DNA from 2 places in the Bacillus carboniphilus genome. Region 1 is predicted to be linked to the other one. Evidence: a T-box and tRNA genes for the amino acid it is inferred to sense, from the RefSeq annotation. Region 1 holds a T-box; the other holds one or more tRNA genes.

What was found. The T-box of region 1 lies ahead of trpS (tryptophan--tRNA ligase). A T-box ahead of a tRNA ligase gene usually reads a tRNA of that ligase, here a tRNA-Trp.
Region 2: it encodes a tRNA-Trp, which carries the amino acid that the T-box ahead of trpS (tryptophan--tRNA ligase) is inferred to sense. The anticodon was not compared.

The regions. Positions count from the first base shown of each region.
Region 1 is NZ_CP129013.1:298,402-306,904, forward strand. It holds gene LC087_RS01525 (BMP family ABC transporter substrate-binding protein) at 1-385, shown strand, start outside; gene LC087_RS01530 (ComZ family protein) at 391-579, shown strand; gene LC087_RS01535 (hypothetical protein) at 612-944, opposite strand; gene LC087_RS01540 (beta-ketoacyl-ACP synthase III) at 1,597-2,535, shown strand; gene fabF (beta-ketoacyl-ACP synthase II) at 2,653-3,894, shown strand; gene LC087_RS01550 (DUF2268 domain-containing putative Zn-dependent protease) at 4,017-4,781, shown strand; gene LC087_RS01555 (YjbA family protein) at 4,933-5,679, shown strand; gene trpS (tryptophan--tRNA ligase) at 5,726-6,715, opposite strand; T-box leader at 6,765-6,997, opposite strand; gene LC087_RS01565 (DUF3899 domain-containing protein) at 7,043-7,402, opposite strand; gene LC087_RS01570 (peptide ABC transporter substrate-binding protein) at 7,686-8,503, shown strand, end outside.
Region 2 is NZ_CP129013.1:5,105-13,607, reverse strand. It holds gene hypB (hydrogenase nickel incorporation protein HypB) at 1-564, opposite strand, end outside; gene LC087_RS00130 (hypothetical protein) at 1,522-2,118, shown strand; gene LC087_RS00125 (hypothetical protein) at 2,237-2,479, opposite strand; tRNA gene LC087_RS00120 (tRNA-Leu) at 2,787-2,868, opposite strand; tRNA gene LC087_RS00115 (tRNA-Leu) at 2,888-2,973, opposite strand; tRNA gene LC087_RS00110 (tRNA-Cys) at 2,982-3,055, opposite strand; tRNA gene LC087_RS00105 (tRNA-Gly) at 3,060-3,134, opposite strand; tRNA gene LC087_RS00100 (tRNA-Gln) at 3,184-3,258, opposite strand; tRNA gene LC087_RS00095 (tRNA-His) at 3,526-3,601, opposite strand; tRNA gene LC087_RS00090 (tRNA-Trp) at 3,628-3,701, opposite strand; tRNA gene LC087_RS00085 (tRNA-Tyr) at 3,710-3,794, opposite strand; tRNA gene LC087_RS00080 (tRNA-Thr) at 3,813-3,885, opposite strand; tRNA gene LC087_RS00075 (tRNA-Phe) at 3,904-3,979, opposite strand; tRNA gene LC087_RS00070 (tRNA-Asp) at 3,991-4,066, opposite strand; tRNA gene LC087_RS00065 (tRNA-Met) at 4,070-4,146, opposite strand; tRNA gene LC087_RS00060 (tRNA-Val) at 4,315-4,390, opposite strand; tRNA gene LC087_RS00055 (tRNA-Glu) at 4,399-4,473, opposite strand; tRNA gene LC087_RS00050 (tRNA-Ser) at 4,497-4,589, opposite strand; tRNA gene LC087_RS00045 (tRNA-Asn) at 4,593-4,667, opposite strand; rRNA gene rrf (5S ribosomal RNA) at 4,677-4,792, opposite strand; rRNA gene LC087_RS00035 (23S ribosomal RNA) at 5,204-8,131, opposite strand; rRNA gene LC087_RS00030 (16S ribosomal RNA) at 8,462-8,503, opposite strand, start outside.

The DNA of each region.
Region 1 (8,503 bases):
GGTTGCTCAAAATAGGTTGGACTCATTACTTCAGAAACAAGCAGATGTTGTTTACCCTGCAGGTGATGGTTATAATGTTCCTGTAATTGAGAGGTTAAAAGAGGAAGGGAAATATGCAATTGGTTATATTACGGATCAAAGTGTTTTGGGAGAACAAACAGTTTTAACTAGTACTGTTCAGCATGTAGATGAACTGTATGTTCTTGTAGCAAAACGTTTTCAAGAAGGAAATTTAACAAGTGGTAACTTAACCTTTGGTTTTGAACAAGAAATCATTGATTTAGGTGAGTTTAGTCCTTTGATTGATGAAGATTTTATTGAGAAAATAGAAAATGATATTAAAAGATATAAAGAATCAGGTGAGTTACCTAATGAAAAGGAGTGATTTTTATGGATCAACATCCGAAGTCCTTAGAATTTATGCAAATTGCAATGAAACATTTTCCTGAAGCCAAAGAACAGTTAGAAAAGTTCGATGTAGAAATTACCATGGATATGGTTCAACCATTAATCGGCATTTTTTCAAAGGTCATGGCGGAAGCATATGAACTAGGTAAGGCTGATGGTGAAAGAGAGTGAAAGCTGAGTAGGGTGACTCCTACTCAGTTTTTTTAAAGTTTTATTCTTTTTTTTATATAATTAACAATGGGAGTAAATTCCTTTAACATTGGTTTTAATTCTTCGAGAGACTGAACGATATCATTGATTTGTTCCATCATTTGCATTTCAATTGATTCTTCTTCTTTAGCAGAAGGTTCCTCTTTTTGTACATTTTTTCTTCGTCCAAACATGATGTCATCAAAGACCGGTCTTTTAGTCGGTTTAACTGTTTCTTGTGAATTTGAATCGTTGTCACTTACTACTTGTTCACTAGGTAATTCATTTACCTCATTGACTTGATTTTCTTTTACTTCTTCATTTTTCTCTTTCGATTCTTCACTCAAATTTTTCTTGCTCCTTTCTTCATAGTATATATAACTATTTCGTGGGTGGGTCTATTTTTTAACGCACGATTAAGCTGTATTATTTTAATTTTCATTTTTAAAATTTTTGATGCTAGACATACGCGTACGCCTTTTTTTAAAAAGGTAAGAATGTATAAACTTTGTCCTTTATAAGAAGGTGCAAACATCGTTGTCTAGCTCCAGCGCCCAGCAACTCTTAAGTTTTTCGACGCACAGGAAGTGCTAGCATCATCGTTGCTCACAGGACGTGTGCGCCTTTAGATGATGTTCCATCTCTCTACGATAAGTCAACAGAGACGCCTCCAGGAGGGAGGTGGATCTACGTTGCCACAGGACGTGGCTGAACTTAGTAGATCCTCAGTTTCTGGCTTTTCGTGTTTCCTTTATCTCATATGGCGATGAAAAGGATGTTCTAGCATCAACGTTAGTCACAGGACGTGACTGTACTTAGATGACGTTCCTTTGCCCCTTCGATGCTAAACGGGCGCGTGCGCTTTTCTTATAGCTTATGTATTCGTTGTGTAATCGGTTTAGGCGGTTATACTAAAAAAATCATTCTATTGAATAAATGTTTGAAATAGGCTAAAATTAGTATCAAGTACTAGTAATTGATTATAAAGGGTGATAATGAATGAATGCTGGGATTATTGGTTTAGGCCGTTATATACCCGATAATGTTATTACAAATATTGATTTAGAGAAAAAAATGGACACCACAGATGAATGGATTAAAACAAGAACAGGGATTGAAGAAAGAAGAATTGCATCTGAAGAAATTGATACTTCACATATGGCTTATTATGCGGCTAAAGAAGCGATTGAATCGGCCAATTTACAAGCTGATGATATTGATTTAATTCTCGTTGCAACTGTCACTCCTGATCAATCGTTTCCCTCTGTTTCATGTGTGATTCAAGAACGTTTAGGGGCAACAAAAGCAGCAGCAATGGACTTAAGCGCAGCTTGCTCTGGTTTTATTTATGGAATGGTGACAGCAAAACAATTTATTGAGACCAATACTTATAAACATATCTTAGTAGTAGGAGTAGAAAAACTCTCTAAGTTAATTGATTGGAATGAACGTTCGACAGCCGTTTTATTTGGAGATGCAGCAGGTGCTGTCGTAATAAGTCAAGTTTCAGAAGGAAGGGGAATCCTCTCCTTTGAACTTGGTTCAGATGGTACAGGTGGACCACATCTTTACGAAAATGAACGAAAAAAAATTATTATGAATGGTCGTGAAGTGTTTAAATTTGCAGTAAGACAAATGGGGGAATCTAGCTTAAACGTGTTACACAAGGCTGGACTAACGAAAGAAGATGTGAACTTTTTAATTCCCCATCAAGCCAATATACGGATTATGGAAGCCTCAAGGCAACGATTAGAGCTACCGATAGAGAAAATGTCGAAAACCGTTCATAAATATGGGAATACATCAGCTGCTTCTATACCAATCTCTTTATATGAAGAAGTGAAATCAGGTAAAATTCAAGTTGACGATGTTTTAGTAATGGTAGGCTTTGGAGGAGGATTAACTTGGGGAGCAATTGCCATGAAATGGGGCAAATAAATGGGTAAGCGTTTTAATTAGATTTCTAGTTTTTTGCTTTAGCAAGATCGATTGAAAAAATAGCTTGTGTATAATTATTTTTTTATAGATATTAAATAGTGAGGTGTAAATGAAACAATGACAAGAAAAAGAGTGGTAGTTACAGGACTTGGAGCTGTTACACCGATAGGGTTAAGTGCAAACGAAACGTGGGAAAATGCGATATTAGGAAAATCAGGTGTAGGTGAACTTACACGTTTAAATAAGGATGATTATCCAGCAAAAGTAGCTGCTGAGATGAATGAATTTAACCCGGAAAATTATATGGAAAAGAAAGATGCTCGGAAAATGGATCGTTTCACTCAATATGCTTTAGCGGCAGCAAAAATGGCTGTGGAAGATGCGAGCTTAACGATTAATGACCAAAACGCAGAGCGAGTAGGTGTGTGGATCGGTTCAGGAATTGGTGGAATGGAAACGTACGAGAAACAATATGATGTGTTTAAAGAGAAAGGGACAAGGCGCGTGAGTCCGTTCTTCATTCCGATGATGATTCCTGATATGGCTGCAGGTCAAGTATCAATCTTTCTAGGTGCAAAGGGAATGAATTCTTGTACAGTAACGGCTTGTGCAACAGGAACGAATTCCATTGGCGATGCTTCTAAGGTCATTGAACGTGGGGATGCAGATGTAATGATCGCAGGAGGAACTGAAGCTCCTTTTACAAAAATGTCACTAGCAGGGTTTAGTTCTGTAAAAGCTCTCTCATTTAATACAGACCCAACAAAAGCAAGTCGTCCATTTGATTTAAACCGCGATGGGTTTGTCATGGGTGAAGGGGCAGGGATTCTCGTTCTTGAAGAGCTCGACCACGCTTTAGCAAGAGGTGCACATATTTACGCGGAACTTAGTGGTTATGGAGCTACTGCGGATGCCTATCATATCACTTCTCCAGCACAAGATGGTGAAGGAGGAGCAAGAGCTATGAACCTTGCATTAAAGGATGCAGGATTAAGCCCTAATGACATAGACTATATTAATGCACATGGAACAAGTACAGAGTACAATGACAAGTTTGAAACGATGGCCATTAAAACAGTTTTTGGAGAACATGCATATAAGCTAGCCATAAGTTCAACAAAATCGATGACGGGTCATTTACTAGGGGCTGCAGGTGGAGTGGAAGCAATCTTGTCCATTTTAGCGATCGAAAAAGGAATGATACCACCAACGATTAACTATGAAACGCCCGATCCCTATTGTGATTTAGATTATGTTCCAAATAAGGCAAGAAGAGCGGAAGTGAGAGCCATTTTAAGTAATTCATTTGGTTTTGGCGGTCATAATGCGTCGATCATCTTTAAAAAATATGAAAGCTAATCATCAATTTAAGAGAGCTATCCATGAAAGTCTTGGATAGTTCTTTTTTTATGCTTGCATAAACGAACCATAATCCTCCGGAATTCATAAAATGGGTTGTAGTGGAGGGGATTTTATTGGGCGTGAAAAACACAAAAGAATGGCTGGAGATTAACCGATCAAACTTATATATAAGTGAGCGTTTAAAGAGGTATTTTCAAGAAAAAACAAATGCTCGGTTTATACGAGATTTATTAATTCAGCATGGACTTTATAAAGGAACGATATCCAAAACCATTATGGAAGCCATGATCGAAAAAAATATTTGGAAAAGAGTTGCAGAATCATACGAGCAATTAAGAGAAGAGTGGCAAGGGAAGGATGTGCCAATTTTTATATTACCAGTTGACCCTACGAGCAACCGTATACAAAAGGAATTTAATGGTCGATCTGGACTAGCTTTTTGTGACAAACTTTTTCTTTTCTTAACTTCATCAGCTTCTGATGAAGATATACAGGCTATTTTAACACATGAGTATCATCATGTTGTTCGTTTGCAACATTACACAAAGAATGAGGAAGATTATAATTTATTGGACACTATTATAATGGAAGGTTTAGCTGAAAATGCAGTGAGAGAACGCTTAGGAGAAGGATATACAGCAAGTTGGGCGGAGGAAGTACCGGAAAAAATAGCATTAAAATGGTGGGGAAATCTTATTTTACCAAATTATCAACTTCCAAGAGACAGCAGAAAGTACCACCAGCTTTTATATGGAACTGGTTTTTATCCGAAAATGGTTGGTTATTCTGTAGGGTATAGGGTCGTGAAAGATTATATGAAAAAGTCTGAAAAAAAGACGGAGGAATGTTTTGATTTAGAGCCGAAAGCCGTGATTCAAAAATAAAGAGGATCTTAAGAAAAGAAATAAAAAGGCCGTTATTTTTTAGTCGTTAAAGAATAAGGAATATAAAAAGGACAATTGTGGAGATTTTGGAATAAATGTTAGTAATTCTGCCCATACTGAATCACAAATTCGATTGAAATGAGGGGTAGAGATGTTATTTCTTCATGATGTTTGGGTTAATTGGTTTGAGGGTGAAGAAAACGGTTACAACGTGTGTCACTACCATGAATGGAGAAAAGATGACGGAGTGGAGCTTCTTGATCAAGTACCTTTACTAAAACTGGATAAGCTCTTATATGATTATATTGAGAATAATCTTTCTGAATTACCATCAGGCTTACTTAAAGAAATTCATCAAAAAGCATATATAAGAAAGAATCATGAGCGAATTCAACTTGAGTATTGTTTCATTGTGACAGATGGAACGGGGATTATTGCTGTTGATACAATGGGATATGCAATTCCAATTAGAAAAAGCCGTTTAATTCCTAGGCAAGAACAATTAGTGTATGAAATGATAAAGGACGCTCAAGTAGAACAATATGATTGGACTGTTGAAGATAGTGAAAAATATCATCACATCTTATCATTGTCACCCGAACATATGAGAGGATTGACCCGGAAAGAAAGGCAGCTAAAACAACTTTTATTCATGGCTTTAGATCATTTACAATCAACGAAAAATACGGCTGAGATCCAATATTGGTATACAGAATGGGATCCAAGTATGTATAGGAATATAAGGAATAAATCATTCGAACAAACTTTTCAAATGCTTTATGAAGAAGTCATTGATGGTTGGGGAGAAAGGCATTTACACCTTTGTGAACGATTAGTGAAAGGGCAACCTTTCTTTGAAAAACTTTGGGACTTAGAACAAGAATATAAAGTGAATTAAAAAAAAGGGAGCGTACAGTATTTTAAACGCTCCCTTCTTCCATTGTTTATTTTTTGACTCTACCAAGTCCCATTGCTTTTTCCATCTTCTTTATCATTTTAATAGCAACTTTATTTGCTTTATCGGCTCCTTGATCTAAAATATCATCGAGTTCTTTAGAGTCAATCAGGTTATAGTAGCGTTCCTGAATAGGAAGAAGTGCATTTTTAACTACCTCAGCTAAATCTCCTTTAAATTCCCCATATCCTTTTCCTTGATACTTCTCTTCTAAGGAAGTAATTGAAACATTCTCTAATATAGAGTAAATCGCTAAAAGGTTCGAGACGCCAGGCTTATTTTCTACATCAAACTTTACGATTCCTTCTGAATCCGTTACTGCACTTTTTATTTTCTTTTCAATTTGTTTTTCTGAATCTAACAATGTAATAAATGATTTTTGATTAGGATCAGACTTGCTCATTTTTTTCGTTGGTTCCTGTAATGACATAATTCTTGCACCGACTTTAGGAATCATCGGTTCGGGAATGGTAAAGATGTCATTATATTTGTTATTAAATCTTTCTGCTAAGTTTCTTGTAAGTTCAATATGTTGTTTTTGGTCTTCGCCAACAGGTACTAAATTCGTTTTATATAAAAGAATATCGGCTGCCATTAATGGAGGGTATGTTAATAACCCAGCTGATACAGCTTCTTTCCCTTTTGATTTGTCTTTAAATTGTGTCATTCTTTCCAATTCTCCAATATAGGCAATACATTGCATCATCCATGCTGCTTGAGCATGTGCTGGAACTTCCGATTGAACAAAAATAGTTGCTTTTTCTGGATCGAGACCAACTGATAAATAAAGCGCTGCTAAACTTTTAATGTTTTTTCTAAGTTCGAGTCGGTCTTGATAAACCGTAATGGCATGCTGATCTACGATACAAAAGTAACATTCGTAATCGTTTTGTAATGGTACAAATTGTTTCATTGCTCCAATATAATTTCCTAGTGTGACATTTCCAGTAGGCTGTATGCCTGAAAATATGGTTTCCATTGTAACAACTCCTTAAATGAAATATAAAAAGGTCCACTCATCCCCGATAAAAAGGGACGAATGGACCGTGGTACCACCCTTATTGAAAGCAAGTTATTGCTTTCCACTTAGTCGTTAACGCCTGACAAACGTCTTTCCCTACTACTCGACATCCAATGATGGTTCTGTCAATTTCAGAAAAAAACTCGAAAGTCCATTCCACATTGCTTCATACTTGTTTACACCAACCACAAGCTCTCTTAAATGCTGGCAATATGTACTACTCTTTCTCATCGATTTAAAAGATTTAACTCATTCAATTATGTTGAATAAATATTATACAACACATCAATAATAAAAGAAAAGTAAGGATAGAAGCATTGTTGCTAATAGAGCCATTCCCGCAGTAAAGATGGCGGAAATATTAAATGATACTAGTTCAGAAGGAATGCTCATTTCTTCTAAATCATCTCTGTCCCATCTATTACTAATAGTGGGAAGAACTTTGCGAAAGCTGATCGTAATGGCGTCAAAGAACCCTTTTTTTGTCGTAAACAAAAATGAAGAGACGATAATAAGGCCACTCGCTAAATAAAAGGTACTATTGATGAAGTGGAGCAACATATTTGTTCTTTCAATTGAAAAACTGATCATTAGAGAAAGAAATAAAGAGATAGTATATATATACATTGTCTTTCTTAAGAGCATTGGTTCACCTATCCTTATATGAATTATCAATTCAAAAATAGTATATCCGTAAAGCGAGTTTCTTTCAATTATTGCAGAGTATATTTATAATTTTTGGCGAATAAACACCAATAATTTATATTTTTCAGTTATTTTTATATAGGTCTTTATACCTATTTTTTTCTCATTGAAAAGCATCGCATAAGAGTTTTTTAAATTTTTCTGTAAATTTAGTATGTACAAGATTCATTTTTAATATATAATTACATTTAGATTACAAATCAATTTTCAGGAGGTAAAGTTTATGTTAAAAAACAAATTTTCAGTATTTTTAATTTTATCATTAGTACTGAGCTTAGTTCTAACTGCTTGTAGCGGTGGATCTGATAATGCAGAAGGTGATAAAGATGAAGAAAAAGATACTACTGAAAGTGTAGAGCAAGTATTAAATACATTAGAAAGTGCTGAAATCCCAACGATGGATACCGTTATGGGAACAGATGCAGTATCATTTAACGTCATGAACCAAGTGTTTGAAGGTTTATACCGTTTAGGTGAAAATGATGAAGTTGTTGAAGGTTTGGCTGAAGGTGAACCGGAAATAAGTGAAGACGGTAAAACTTATACGATTAAGTTAAGAGATGCTGAATGGTCAAATGGAGATCCTGTAGTTGCAGAAGACTTCGTTTATGCTTGGCAACGTGCTGTAAATCCTAAAACTGGATCTGAATATGGCCCTTATATGATGGGTGGTAAAATTCTTAACGCAACAGAAATTGCGGCTGATGAAAAAGATCCAAGTGAATTAGGAATTAAAGCATTAGATGAAAAAACATTAGAAATTCAATTAGTGAAACCACTTCCTTACTTTGAATCTTTAATGACGTTCGCAACGTTCTTACCTCAAAATAAATCATATGTTGAAGAACAAGGTGATGACTATGCAAAAACTAGTGATAACCTTGTCTACAATGGACCATTTGTTCTTACAGATTGGGATGGAACAACAGCTACTTCATGGAACATGGAGAAGAGCGATACTTACTGGGATAAAGATGCAGTATCTCTTGAAAAAGTTACTGTAAAAGTAGTAAAAGAGCCAAGTACATCTGTTAATCTTTA
Region 2 (8,503 bases), 290 kb from region 1:
CTTTTTAACACGCTCTTCAAGAGCTTGTAAATCAAAATCAAATATTCCGATTGCGTCCATTTTATTCACTAATAATATATCAACAATGGTGAACATAAGTGGATATTTAAGAGGTTTATCATCTCCTTCAGGTACACTCAAAATCATCGCATTTTTTGATGCACCTGTATCAAATTCAGCAGGACAAACTAAATTACCCACATTTTCCAAAATAACAAAATCAATCTCTTCCGTTCCTAAACCTTCAAGTCCTTGTTTCGTCATGTCAGCATCTAAGTGACACATTCCTCCTGTATGCAATTGAATGACTTTTGTTCCTGTTTCCGAAACCGTTTTGGCATCCACATCTGAGTCAATATCAGCTTCTAAAATTCCGATGTTCATTTCTTTTTTTAATGCCTCAATTGTTCTTAATACCGTTGTTGTTTTACCCGATCCTGGTGAAGACATTAAATTCAATAAAAAAGTTTTGTCTTTTTTTAATTGTTCCCTAAGTAAATCAGCCTGATGATCATTATTCTTGAATACGCTTTCTTTAATCTCCATCACTTTAAAAGCCTTCATTTTTTTTCCTCCTCAATTAATCATCAATGCTTTTTAGATATAACAATTCTTTTACACTTCAAGTATACCATTTGTATCCAAATGTAAATGAGTATAAATTGTGAACATTTTCACAATATTTGAGGTACTTCGACATCACCTCAATTGATTGATTCCCATCCAATATCAAACCATAGGATCGTTATTATGACTTTAGTAAGTATGTTTGAAACGATGTATATCATCTTTTTGTTTATACTGGTATAATTCACTAATGAAAAGGAGGTTCGACTTATGGCTGGGCTGCTATTGCTCCACTGATCGCAATACTATTATATTTATTGCCTGCAATCTTTATCATTTGGTTTTTAGAGGTTGTTCAAAAAGTCCTAAAAAAATGTCGGTTGAATAACTTTGTTGGTTTGCTTTTCCGACACTCCGACGCCAGGATTGGCTAGCACGAGCGTTGTCCCTAGGGTGGGGACGTATTTAGCTCGTGATCCTTTTCCTTAACGTACACTGTGAGTGCTTCGACGCCCAGGACGGGCTAGCGCAGGCGTTGCTCTCGCGACGTGGCTGTACTTAGCCTGTGTTCATTAAGCAGACCGCCTCGTTCTTCAGCGTCCTTTTTCCCTACTTTTTGAACACGCACTTTTAATGAGGTTTCTACAAATCCAATCCGAAAGAAATGAAGTACTTAAAGAAATTTCAAGAAAACTAGATGGGTTTAAAATAGAAAGAATGGAAGAGTAAATATAGTAGACATGATTATTGCTAAAAACCTTTTACAACTGAATACAATTGAAAATCATAACATGAAGGCTTTTGATCATTGCTATCACCTTGTGAATTAACTCTAGCAAACCTTTAATACTATTGATTAGACTGAAGTGTAACCTTCTGGTCTATAAAAAATATAATCTGAAGATTTGAAGTAAGTAGTATAGATAAAACAAATGATATGAGCGAGGGAAGGACATGGGTAAAGGTGACATTTATATTCTAGTTTTTATCATCATAATATGGGCTCTTTTTATTGCAACAACAGTATTTGATTTTAAAAAACAAACAGGAAAACGCATTATTACTAAAAGAAATATTTTTACAGGGATTGCTGGATTTGTTACCATCATTGAATTTATATTGTTATCTTATATTAATGAAACTCTATACAAAAATGTGATGAATTCCTCTGCATTATATGTATTCCTAATTTTTCAGCCATTAGCCGTATTTAGAGCTTTCGAAAAAGACAGTAAGATTTTAATTTATAACAGGATTAAGAAAAATTATCAAAAAGTGATTATTATTTTACTTTTCTTTTGTATCGCACCAATATCTTATTTCTCAATAAAACCTGAATTCACTTTTCAAGAAGCATATGAAAAGGTAAAAGAGTTAGAGTCTGAGAGAAATATTGAGATTGTAAAACCAGGAGATTCTGATAGAAATATTGCTCCATTTGGTGGAACCGACAATTTTGTATTAGCTTTTTATAGTTTCGATTTTCATCCAGGTACTGCCTTTTTAGTTCATCCTAATACTGGAAAGATTATTGAGATGGAATTCGAGTAAGACACTATAAATGGACTGTTCATTAGCAGTCATTTACTAAATATTTGAGATGCATAAGAGTCAATTATTCCACGAATAATTGACTCTAAACATTTAACACCTCAAGAAATTAAATTATTTAAGCGGGGTAATCTTTACTTTTACCTATTAATTCTTTTTTGAAAAATTCAATATACCTAATTTCCAGTTGGTGAAGGAGATTAATCTTTGCTTGATATTCCGCTACAAATACATCCTCTAGCGTACCTGTTATGCTTTCACTATTCTTTAGTTTGTTTTTATGGTGTTCCAATAGTTCTTCGTATATTTCTCGCTCAAGGACTAATTCCCTGCTTAAAAATTCTTCTATCTTCTCTCTCATCCTCTTCAACCTCTTTTCTTAGAATTAATTATAAATTAGTATGAACCGTATTAACGTTGCTTAAACAATCAAAGATTTTACTCTATAATAACCTGTAAAATCCCATCCAGTTTAGAATAATCTATCTATCATGTTATGCAGTAACATTTTTAAACCGGAATACCGTTCCGAAAAGTACGGTTGTGTTCATAATAGATTTCAGGTAGTCTAAATAGTTAATAAACACAAAAAACGTTTCCCACAATTGAGAAACGTTGATATTACAAAATATTCAATGTTAATAAACAAAAATAAACTTGAAATATGATACCGGTGGTCGGGGTCGAACCGACACTCCATAAGGAACACGATTTTGAGTCGTGCGCGTCTGCCAATTCCGCCACACCGGCTAAAAAAGTATTTGATTAATGCCGAGGGCCGGACTTGAACCGGCACGGTAGTCACCTACCGCAGGATTTTAAGTCCTGTGTGTCTGCCAATTCCACCACCCCGGCATGGGTAATGGAGGCGGCAACCGGATTTGAACCGGTGATAAAGGTTTTGCAGACCTCTGCCTTACCACTTGGCTATGCCGCCACTTTGGAGCGGAAGACGGGATTCGAACCCGCGACCCCCACCTTGGCAAGGTGATGTTCTACCACTGAACTACTTCCGCAAGTATATATTATATATATGATTTTCTATTCATATTATACTAAAAAGAATGGCTGGGCTAGCTGGATTCGAACCAGCGCATCACGGAATCAAAATCCGTTGCCTTACCGCTTGGCTATAGCCCATTGAATAATCTCCATGAATAACCTTCTTCGATTAAACATCATGAATGTACTTCGCACAATGATTTTTTGAATATGCTTCATTGAGTTACTTCAAGAAGAATCATTGACATAACAATAAAAATAAATACTACTTATAGAATGTTAGTTCCATGAATAACCTTCTTCGACTAAGCTTCATGAATTTACATCGCAAGATGATTTTTTGTGATTATACTTCATATATTACCTGTATAATTACATTCATTCAATTAAAACTATATCAGCAAATGGGGCGATTGATGGGAATCGAACCCACGAGTGCCAGAGCCACAATCTGGTGCGTTAACCACTTCGCCACAACCGCCATATATAGTTGAAAAATTAATTAATTGGCAGGGGTAGTAGGAATCGAACCCACACCGGAGGTTTTGGAGACCTCTGTTCTACCTTTAAACTATACCCCTATCAAAAATGGTGGAGGGGGACGGATTCGAACCGCCGAACCCTGAGGGAGCGGATTTACAGTCCGCCGCGTTTAGCCACTTCGCTACCCCTCCATATGAAATTTCAGACAGTGCCGGCGAGAGGACTTGAACCCCCAACCTACTGATTACAAGTCAGTTGCTCTACCAATTGAGCTACCCCGGCATATAAAATAATCATTAGTGGTGGCTTGGGACGGAATCGAACCGCCGACACATGGATTTTCAGTCCATTGCTCTACCAACTGAGCTACCAAGCCTATGTATTATATGGCGGTCCCGACGGGAATCGAACCCGCGATCTCCTGCGTGACAGGCAGGCATGTTAACCGCTACACCACGGGACCTTTTGGTTGCGGGGGCAGGATTTGAACCTGCGACCTTCGGGTTATGAGCCCGACGAGCTACCAGACTGCTCCACCCCGCGATAATAATAAAGTATATTGTTATTCTATGCTCTTAGTTAGCATGGACTGTCCCGATCTCAGGTTGTTTACTCTTTGATGCTACTTGATCGGTACAACTTGCTGTGTGATTCGACGATGCTTTTGCTCGTTGCTCCACCCCGCGGTAATATTAGTTGTTCTTGAATTAATGGTGGAGGATGACGGGATCGAACCGCCGACCCCTTGCTTGTAAGGCAAGTGCTCTCCCAGCTGAGCTAATCCTCCGTTAATCTTGGTGACCCGTACGGGATTCGAACCCGTGTTACCGCCGTGAAAGGGCGGTGTCTTAACCGCTTGACCAACGGGCCATATATTTTAAAATCTAGTGAACTGGCGGAGAGCAAGGGATTCGAACCCTTGAGACAGCGTTAACCGTCTACACGATTTCCAATCGTGCTCCTTCGACCTCTCGGACAGCCTCTCCAAGTGGCTCCGCAGGTAGGATTCGAACCTACGACCGTTCGGTTAACAGCCGAATGCTCTACCACTGAGCTACTGCGGATCAATATTAGCCTGGCAACGTCCTACTCTCACAGGGGGAGACCCCCAACTACCATCGGCGCTAAAGAGCTTAACTTCCGTGTTCGGCATGGGAACGGGTGTGGCCTCTTTGCCATCATCACCAGACATATGGTTTACGGCTTTTGATAAACGGCGCATTTTTTTGTCATCTTCTTTCGTCAACGTCGTCACGTACTGGAGTACGCTCCTCGGTTTCCTCAGTTAATTCCTCAAACTGCTTGTTTCTCAAAACCCTTTTATTCTTAACTTAGGCTTCATTTGAAAAGGCGCATTTTTTTGTCATCTTCTTTCGTCGACGCCGTCACGTACTGAAGTACGCTCAAACCTCTCCTCAGTTGATTCCTTAAACTATTTACCTCTCAAAACCCTTTTTCTTCTTACTTTGTTTTAATCGCTAAATTATTAATTCTTTTTAAAAGCAACACAAATCTTATTATACTAGGAATGAAGAAAAAATCAAGTGTTTTTTCATTCTTTCAAAACTAAATAACGAAGGGTAACAAGAATCGCATGTGTGTGGTTAAGTCCTCGATCGATTAGTATTCGTCAGCTCCATGTGTCACCACACGTCCACCTCGAACCTATCAACCTGATCATCTTTCAGGGATCTTACTCTATTGCTAGATGGGAAATCTCATCTTGAGGAGGGCTTCATGCTTAGATGCTTTCAGCACTTATCCCTTCCGCACATAGCTACCCAGCGATGCCTTTGGCAAGACAACTGGTACACCAGCGGTGCGTCCATCCCGGTCCTCTCGTACTAAGGACAGCTCCTCTCAAATTTCCTGCGCCCACGACGGATAGGGACCGAACTGTCTCACGACGTTCTGAACCCAGCTCGCGTACCGCTTTAATGGGCGAACAGCCCAACCCTTGGGACCGACTACAGCCCCAGGATGCGATGAGCCGACATCGAGGTGCCAAACCTCCCCGTCGATGTGGACTCTTGGGGGAGATAAGCCTGTTATCCCCGGGGTAGCTTTTATCCGTTGAGCGATGGCCCTTCCATGCGGAACCACCGGATCACTAAGCCCGACTTTCGTCCCTGCTCGACTTGTAGGTCTCGCAGTCGTTCTCCTTGTGCCTTTACACTCTACGAATGATTTCCAACCATTCTGAGGGAACCTTTGGGCGCCTCCGTTACTTTTTAGGAGGCGACCGCCCCAGTCAAACTGCCCACCTGACACTGTCTCCCACCCGGATGACGGGTGCGGGTTAGAAGGTCAATACAGCCAGGGTAGTATCCCAAAGACGCCTCCACCGAAGCTAGCGCTCCGGCTTCCAAGGCTCCTACCTATTCTGTACAAGCTGTACCAACATTCAATATCAGGCTACAGTAAAGGCTCACGGGGTCTTTCCGTCCTGTCGCGGGTAACCTGCATCTTCACAGGTACTATAATTACACCGAGTCTCTCGTTGAGACAGTGCCCAGATCGTTGCGCCTTTCGTGCGGGTCGGAACTTACCCGACAAGGAATTTCGCTACCTTAGGACCGTTATAGTTACGGCCGCCGTTTACTGGGGCTTCGGTTCACACCTTCGCTTACGCTAAGCGCTCCCCTTAACCTTCCAGCACCGGGCAGGCGTCAGCCCCTATACTTCGCCTTACGGCTTCGCAGAGACCTGTGTTTTTGCTAAACAGTCGCCTGGGCCTTTTCACTGCGGCTCTCTCGGGCTTGCACCCTACCAGAGCACCCCTTCTCCCGAAGTTACGGGGTCATTTTGCCGAGTTCCTTAACGAGAGTTCTCTCGATCACCTTAGGATTCTCTCCTCGCCTACCTGTGTCGGTTTGCGGTACGGGCACCTCCCACCTCGTTAGAGGCTTTTCTTGGCAGTGTGGAATCAGGAACTTCGGTACTCTATTTCCCTCGCCATCACAAACTCAGCCTTCATGATGAGCGGATTTGCCTACTCATCAGCCTACCTGCTTGGACGCGGCGATCCAGTGCCGCGCTTACCCTATCCTCCTGCGTCCCCCCATCACTCAAATGGTGGGGAGGTGGTACAGGAATATCAACCTGTTGTCCATCGCCTACGCCTTTCGGCCTCGGCTTAGGTCCCGACTAACCCTGAGCGGACGAGCCTTCCTCAGGAAACCTTAGGCATTCGGTGGAGGGGATTCTCACCCCTCTTTCGCTACTCATACCGGCATTCTCACTTCTAAGCGCTCCACCAGTCCTTCCGGTCTGGCTTCACCGCCCTTAGAACGCTCTCCTACCACTGTTCCATACGGAACAGTCCGCGCTTTCGGTGATACGTTTAGCCCCGGTACATTTTCGGCGCAGAGTCACTCGACCAGTGAGTATTACGCACTCTTTAAATGGTGGTCGCTTCTAAGCCAACATCCTGGTTGTCTAAGCAACTCCACATCCTTTTCCACTTAACGTATACTTTGGGACCTTAGCTGGCGGTCTGGGCTGTTTCCCTCTTGACTACGGATCTTATCACTCGCAGTCTGACTCCCAAGAATAAGTTTCTGGCATTCGGAGTTTGACTGAATTCGGTAACCCGATGAGGGCCCCTAGTCCAATCAGTGCTCTACCTCCATAACTCTCATCTTGAGGCTAGCCCTAAAGCTATTTCGGAGAGAACCAGCTATCTCCAAGTTCGATTGGAATTTCTCCGCTACCCACACCTCATCCCCGCACTTTTCAACGTGCGTGGGTTCGGGCCTCCATTCAGTGTTACCTGAACTTCACCCTGGACATGGGTAGATCACCTGGTTTCGGGTCTACGACCCTATACTCTATTCGCCCTACTTAAGACTCGCTTTCGCTACGGCTCCGCCTTATCAGCTTAACCTTGCATAGGATCGTAACTCGCCGGTTCATTCTACAAAAGGCACGCCATCACCCGTTAACGGGCTCTGACTACTTGTAAGCACACGGTTTCAGGATCTCTTTCACTCCCCGCCAGGGTGCTTTTCACCTTTCCTCACGGTACTGGTTCACTATCGGTCACTAGGGAGTATTTAGCCTTGGGAGATGGTCCTCCTGCTTCCGGCAGGATTCCTCGTGTCCCGCCGTACTCAGGATCCACTCTGGAGAGAATGAGATTTTGACTACAGGATTGTTACCTTCTCTGATGGGCCTTTCCAGACCTCTTCATCTATCTCATTCCTTTGTAACTCCGTATAGAGTGTCCTACAACCCCAAGAGGAAACCTCTTGGTTTGGGCTAATTCCGTTTCGCTCGCCGCTACTCAGGAAATCGCGTTTGCTTTCCTCTCCTCCGGGTACTTAGATGTTTCAGTTCCCCGGGTGTGCCTTCCATATCCTATGTATTCAGATATGGATCCTACTCCATTACGAGTAGGGGGTTTCCCCATTCGGATATCTCCGGATCAAAGCTTACTTACAGCTCCCCGAAGCGTTTCGGCGTTAGTCCCGTCCTTCATCGGCTCCTAGTGCCAAGGCATCCACCGTGCGCTCTTTCTAACTTAACCGTTAGAATCTATCTTTTTGACTTTTCAGTAGTTCAAAAACTCTTGAAAAAATGACGGTCGAATAACTTTGTTGTCTCGCTACTCCACTCCTCATGTACAGAGTACGTACACTGTGGTGCTCATAGCTTCGACGCCTCGTTCTTCTCGGCCCTTTTCCCTTCGCTTTTTGAACAAGATCTTTCAGTCATAAATCACAATTTTGATGTCTTGTCATTTCGTTATTTAGTTTTCAAAGAACGAAGTCTTTCTGTTTGAGAGATGATCTCTCAAAACTAAACAAACCAAAAAGAGTCTTTACGTTTATGTCTCGAAAGAGACAGTTTTCCTTAGAAAGGAGGTGATCCAGCCGCACCTTCCGATACGGCTACCTTG